2 regions of the Pseudoalteromonas sp. C2R02 genome follow, and region 2 is predicted to be linked to the other one. Evidence: riboswitches for the same ligand, from Rfam matches in the RefSeq annotation. Region 2 holds a riboswitch; the other holds the start of a gene.
What was found. Region 2 has a riboswitch for cyclic di-GMP ahead of KO527_RS21590 (hypothetical protein). Riboswitches for the same ligand answer to the same signal wherever they lie in the genome.
Positions count from the first base shown of each region.

Region 1: another riboswitch for cyclic di-GMP. It lies ahead of KO527_RS17655 (chitin-binding protein); the one in region 2 lies ahead of KO527_RS21590 (hypothetical protein).

Region 1 covers NZ_JAHKQC010000039.1:70,122-73,786, forward strand. The annotation lists gene KO527_RS17650 (DUF3718 domain-containing protein) at 8-322, opposite strand; gene KO527_RS17655 (chitin-binding protein) at 726-1,304, opposite strand; cyclic di-GMP riboswitch class I at 1,453-1,538, opposite strand; gene KO527_RS17660 (D-hexose-6-phosphate mutarotase) at 1,645-2,499, opposite strand; gene KO527_RS17665 (response regulator) at 2,660-3,665, shown strand, end outside.
Region 2 covers NZ_JAHKQC010000044.1:6,871-10,535, reverse strand. The annotation lists gene KO527_RS21595 (MFS transporter) at 1-1,616, opposite strand, end outside; cyclic di-GMP riboswitch class I at 1,970-2,058, shown strand; gene KO527_RS21590 (hypothetical protein) at 2,124-2,495, shown strand; gene cdd (cytidine deaminase) at 2,536-3,429, shown strand; gene udp (uridine phosphorylase) at 3,487-3,665, opposite strand, start outside.

The DNA of each region.
Region 1 (3,665 bases), on a different contig from region 2:
TATAACCTTATAAAGCTGTATATAGTTCCGTTTTAACTTGATGGCGTTGTATTTTTGCGAGTGTTTTAACTGCGTGATGTTTTTCGCCAAATTCAGCTAAAGTCATGCCATTACAGCGAATACCTCTATTTGCATTAGTGATATTTAAGCGGTTATTGCGTAGTGCTTTAACGAGCTTAATTGGTTTGTTACTTGCAACTGCCATACAAACTTCAGTGGTTACATTGCCATCAGCTGCAACCAACTTTTGCGTTTGATGTGCACTTGCACTTGCTGATAATGTAATAATACTTGCTGCGATAACTGTCGTTAATAAGTTCATAATAAATCCCTCTATGCTTCATTTAAGTAATGTTGTTTTGCCGTTGAATGAATAGTAGATCCGAATTTAAAAAAGTGTGTATCAAAACAATGTGATGGCGTAACAAGGTGTGTTTTCATCAAAGCAAGCTTGTAAATCGAATGATAATTGAACAGTTAAAAATATGTCTAAATGTATCTGAGGATACTTTTAGTTTCATATTTAAAGGCAAGTTTAGCCGTTTAACCTTCGATTTAGTCCATTGAACTAAAAAGTGATTATTTGGCATTTTTGATGTTAAAAAGTTGTATACATTTTTAACCTGTAGCGGATGAAAAACCTTGTTACATTCGAGTTAAAAATAACCTCAAAAAACCACAAAATTTATCTAGAAATAAACTTGATTGTTTAATTTATATTTTAATTACCAGCATTGTGACCAAGCTAAAGACCAGTTTTTACCTATTCCAGGTTCGTACTGTTCATTCATATGTGTGCCTAGACGACAAAACTCCGTATAGGGCCAAGGTTTACATTGATATATTTTATTGGTTTTAGGGTTTAGGACTTTATCTCCAGCGCGATAGTCATTGCGGTGTTTTGGGAATACATAATCATAAGATGGAGTAATTGCCACTGAAGAGTCTTCATCTTTAATACGTTTGACCGCAAACTTTATGAGCACTCTGGTTTGAGTGATATTGCTTGAGCTTAATGCGTAGATATTATTTTTACTAACGCAAGGTTGAATGTTATCAGAATGAATATAACGACCCGCTTGTAATAAGGTGAAATGCTTATTGATATATTTAGCGATTTGTTTAGGCCATACGCTAGGCGCACCATTTTCAGTACTATTTATTAGGTGGTTAAATGACAACTCAGGCAAATACCCTTTGCCATCAAAAATTTGAATAAGCACTTCATCATTTTTATTTAAATGATGGTGAGTGGGAATTTGACCTATGTTTACCCAATTTCCAGGGGATAAACCCGCAATCAAAGTGGGGTACTCAAAAATATAAATTGATACTTTAGTAAAGGTGCCATGTTAAATCTGCCATATTAATATAATAAGTTAACAGTATTTGGCATGAAAATGTGCAGGCACAGTAGTTTTTAGCGTGTACTCTGGTTGAGTAATTTACTACTGAGGCAACTCCGCTATCATAGTTTAAAAAACCTTAGACCGGTGGTTTTGCGTCCTAACCTTTGGGTTAGTTTGCCAAATTGTGATTTGAGGTAGATATTAATGCTTTTTAATTGGAAAAGGCAATTTAAATTTAATATCTACCATGTATTTTGATAGTAATTAATGCTTTATTGTTAATCGTAAAGGTTATTTAGCTTTCCCATTTTATGATGGTTGTCAGTGTATGACTTTCGCCCGGCGCAAGCTTTACAGTATCTTGTTTTACGTTGGCAGCTTCTAAACATAACATCTTGTTGTATTCATCATCTTGGAAGTTACTTAAACGTTGTGCTTTATCTATCCAGGGATTCCACAATACACATGATGTTGAGTTTTCTCTTGCCACACTAATAGTGCCATCTTGCGTTTTAATTTTTTGAACTAGAGGCGCGTTGTTATAAACCATATCTGTTTCACGAGCAAAATTGACGATATCATTTTGATCAAATGGACCCTCACCAAATTCAATGTATTGTGAACCTTGTAAGCCATCAACTTGAGTTGTTTTAATATCAGGCGTTGGGAAATAGGTGTGTAATGCTTGGGTAAATGAAATCTCTTCTTTATCTAGGTTAGTATTTTTGAGACTGACACTTAAAGCTTTTGATAATTTAAAGATAACTTGTAATCCAGTTTCATGTGGCCAGTACGCTTTATTAACTTGTAACATAGGCAATGAAAGGCTGACTTCTATGTAATCATCTTTTTCATTTACTTCTTCAGCGCGCCATACTTGAGTGCGTGCTACACCATGAATAGGCCAATCTTGATTTTCACTTACACCAAACCAAGGCCAGCATATAGGAATGCCGCCTCTTACACTTTTGCCTGCTATATAGTCTTCATCTTCTGAAACCCAAATTAAAGGCTTTTGTTCTTTAGGGGTAAACTGAGTTAATTGAGCGCCTTGTAAAAATATTTTGGCATCACATAAAGGAGAGTCGACTTCGATATATTCTAGACCAGTTTGTGTTTGTTTAATGCTAACAGAGGGAGAAAGTTTCATAAGGCACCTTAAAGACGGTTATTAATAAATGCAGTGTAACCATACCTAAATAAGAGAGTAAGTAAATTTATTTATTTTCAAGTACAATCAATGTTTAACTATAAATATCGTCACTTAGTGACCCCTGTAGAATAGTAAGGCATTCTATGAAGGATAATAAATGTTAGATCTAAATACTTTATTTTATACCAGTATTAGCGTCACTGTTCTTATGAGTTTGCTTAATTTTGTCACTTGGAGAGCCAATAAAGTAGTTCCGGGTACTTTATTATATGTGTTTTATCCTGTGGTAATTTTAACGTCTTTATTATGTTTTACAGGACTCAATTCATTGCCTATCGGTCTTAATTTCAATCTAGGGCTAGGCAATACTTTATTACTTTTAGCTTCAATAATTCAAGCTTATGCATTATGTAAGTTTTTTGAATTTAAACATCCTTCCCTTAATGTATTTATAGCGGCAACTATTTGGTTAATCATTGCGTTTTGGTGGTTTTTGTATGGTGACTTAGATCGTCATAGTCGCATTTTAATAGTCGACATTCACCGTATTATAGAAGCGGTCTTTTTAAGCTATTTATTTTTTAATATTGGCTTAAAAAAATATCCAAATGGCAGCTATATTTATTTGTTTAATTTTAGCTTACTGTTAATTGTTTTTTCATTACGTGCTGTTTTATTACAAGACGTGAATAATGAAGACATAACGCAAAGTTTATATTTTAGCTTACCTATTTTTATGGCGGGTATTTTGTCTCCAATGTTAATTACCACAGGTATCGCTGTTTTGTGTAATGAAAGGCGGGCATTACATTTAAAAAAACTGACTGAAAAAGCACAAAAAGATGCCGAACTTCGAGGTTTATTTTTATCCACTATGAGCCATGAAATCAGAACACCATTAAATGGTATTTTGGGTAGCGCTCAGTTAGTAATGAATCAGTCTAATGACCCGAGAGATAAACCTTATTGTGAAGCGATTATTAACTCTGCAGAATCTTTAAACTTATTAATCGATAAAGTATTAGATTATGCCAGTTTAGATCAGAGTACTGGTGCGCTTTATGAAGAAGATATAGAACTCAAACCATGGCTTGAAAACTTATGTTTATTATTAAGCCCATTAGCAGGTCAAAAAAACCTTAACTTTGAATTACGTTTTAACT
Region 2 (3,665 bases):
AAAAGTCCTCCGGCTAAAAAACCAAAAGCAGACGCTAAATACAAATATCCTTGGTACATCGCAGATTTTTCTTTAGGCATTACCATCGCAATATATTCCATACTTTTTGGTGATACTAACATTTCACCAATTGAAAATAGTAATACAGCAGCAACCACCGCAGTACCAGCAATAAGCAATGATGGTGCAATCGCTAACATCAAATAGCTTAAAGATAACAATAATGTTCCGCCAACTAAGACATGGAATATTTTAAATTTTGATGACATTTTACTAAAGAACAGTTGTAAAATGACGATTGAACCAAAGTTAATTGATGCTATAAGTTCAGGTTTCACTTGCTGGTATTTATTAATCCATTCATTGGCTATTACGGCTGTTTTACTCATATCTAGCATACCTTTGTCTAAACTTAATAGCTTTGATATCTCATCAAAAGGCACCATAACACTATAATTTGTTAGCTTAAAATAAGCTTGTTGGATCACTTCAGGGCTTATATTTCCACCATGTGTCAAATTAAGCTGCTGCAAAAACGAAATTAATTTCTCAGAATTAGCACCTGACATAAAATTTGATACGTTTGGGTTAAGTGAGTTAAAGAATGTGATCAGATCCCCTGTATTTATATAATCCCTAATAAATATATTCAAGGAGACAAATATTTGCAGATATACAGCCCAAAAACCAGCCAAAATAAGTAAGTACAATATAAATGGTACATTACCAAATTTTATTTTTTCACCATACCAAGCTCTATTATCATCTTGTGCGACCTTATCCCAAATAAAATTAATGACTACCCATGATGCACATAAAATTGAAATCAACTTCCAGGATAAAAGACCTGTTCCGGGGATCAACAACATCACCATAATTGGGACAATCATTAATGCGAGCCTACCATTACCAAGCACATTTTGTACTTCAACTAAAGTTTCTTTTATAGACTTATTATTCTTTGAAGACTCAACACTTTTTGTTGGATCCCTAAAGAAAAATATGGCAGGAATAAAGTTAATAGCAATTGAGACAGCAGCCATTGTAAACGCTAATTCCCAGCTGATTTCTCTCAGATAAGCAACTGTAAGAGGCCCTAAAAAACCTCCTATATTAACCATAGTATAAAACAAGCCAAAACCTAGGCTACGATTTGCATCTGTTGTTTCACGGCTAACGGTACCAACAATAAGCGGTTTAAATATCGCGGCACCAACAGCGAGAACCATATAAGTTATAAAAAATGCACCATAGGAATCAACTTGGCCTAACATATAATAAGAAGGTGTCATCAAAGCAAAGGATATTAATAACATTTTTCTATAGCCGTACCTATCACCTAATGCGCCAGTCAATACAGGTAAAAGATAAATAAAGCTCATAACAACAGCAGATAAAGTTCCTCTTTGCTGATCAGTTGCACCTAATCCACCAAGCTCTAATGGTGCAGTCATATAAAGAGATAAAACACCAAAAATACCATACCAAGCTAGTCGCTCAAAAATTTCCATTGTATTAGCAACGTAATAATTACTACTAAAACTAAAAATTGAATTATTTTTACTTATATCGCGACTATTATTTGAATCCCTTTTTATTGTCTGTTCATCTGACACACATTTCTCCTAATTTACCCACACAGTTAACTATAGATATAGTTTAAACCTTTAATTTGAATACAATATACATAAGTTGCATCTTTGATGCTAAGTTTATTTTATGTGAATTAAATTGAATATCCCTAAAACTGTAATAATTAAATAACATAGCCTTATACCATTTCTGTTAATTAACTGTCACTCAGAGGAAACGGTATTAAATATAATATTTAATAAATTTCAATAAAACATTAAATTACACTTACACCTTACTAAAACTAAATAGATGTAAATAATCAAACGCTTATTAGTGCTTTTAAACGCTTAAGCATTACAAAGTTGACGATACCGTACAAACCTGTGAAAATATGTAAACGTAAAGGCAAGGTGTTTGAAAAAATACTCACGCAAAGTATCAGATCTAATGGTTTAACACACTTACGATGGCTGAGCTGCAAACGTGATAAATTTCGCTGCGATATTTATTCCTGCCTTTTATTATTTATGATTTAATCTGGTTAATTAATGTCAAAACTAATCACTAATCTAAGCTATGATGCTTCTGAGAATTTAGTAATGGTAAAACTTTTCGGAACAGCTAATGTTGAAGATGTCGTCAGCATTTACAAGAAAATAACTGAGTACGCAAAATTCAACGCAACAAATAAATTATTGGTTGATGTGATTGAGCTCGAACATGAATATCCAGCAATAGAAGTTATTAATTTAGTTGTACAAATCAAATCTATTTTGCAAGGTTTTAAAGTTGCTAGAATCATAGGATTTAAAGGGTTTCACCATGATTTAGTACTGCAAAAAGCAAAACGCTTTAATGTTTACGCTGAAAACTTTGATTGTAGTAAAAAAGCAAAACATTGGTTGAATACTGCGGCTTAAATTCATAAAATGGTGAACCATTAATTACAACAATAATAATATGATTTTAAGTTCACCAAATCAAAAAATTAACTTTTCAACTTCCCACATATTAGATATTAATTCACTTTTAAAAAACACTCGCGGCATGCTTAATTCTCTATTCATTAGCAAGTTAAAAAGTGAGTTAGATACTTCTTTAGATGATTTATTAACCGCGTTATTACCATTTGCATCAGAGTTTTCTGTTGCGCCCATTTCTAACTTTCATGTTGGAGCTATCGCGGTCGGGTCTTCTGGTAATTTATACTTTGGCGCCAATTTAGAGTTTACTAATCAAGCACTATCTTTAGTACTACACGGAGAACAATCTGCTATTAGTAATGCCTGGCTACATGGTGAAACACATATTACCAAACTTGCAATAAATGCAGCACCTTGTGGTTATTGTCGACAGTTTATTAATGAATTGGCATGTGCTCATCATATTGAGATTTTGTTAAATGGTGAAGTGATCCCTTTTGATAAGTTTTTACCTATGTCCTTTGGACCAAAAGATTTAGGTAACAATTTCGGATTATTGACAGTTAAGGATAACCTTCAAAATAGTGAAAAGCCAGACAGTATTTCATCTGAATTATTTCAACAGATCGGTTTAAGTTATGCACCTTATTCAAACAATTTAGCGGCTTGTGAAATACAAACCTTGGATGGTCAAGTATTTTATGGCCGTTATGCAGAAAATGCAGCGTACAGTCCGAGTTTATCCCCCCTTCAGGCGGCGATCAGTCAATTGATTTTATCAGGAAATGCTTTTTCTAAAGAGGTCATCAAACAAGTAACACTTGTTGAGATGGAAAATATAGAAAATCAGTTGAGTGTTACTAAAGCGGTACTAGAAAGCTATGACTTTGAAGTACCGTTTAATTATGTATTATTAGGCAATAATACATAAATTCGTTATACCGATTCTAATAAGTAAGTGATTTAATACAAATTAGAATTGGTATTCTTATGCTGGCTGTTTACATAATGTCTTAGCAGCTTCAAGTACCACTGAAACACTTTTTGCTTCTATTAAACCATGATCAACGTTTGGGATCTCTTGTCGAGTACGATTTACAAGTACACCAGCGACACATGCAGCCTTTAAACCAAGTGCTGAACACATAGTAAATAACGTTGCAGACT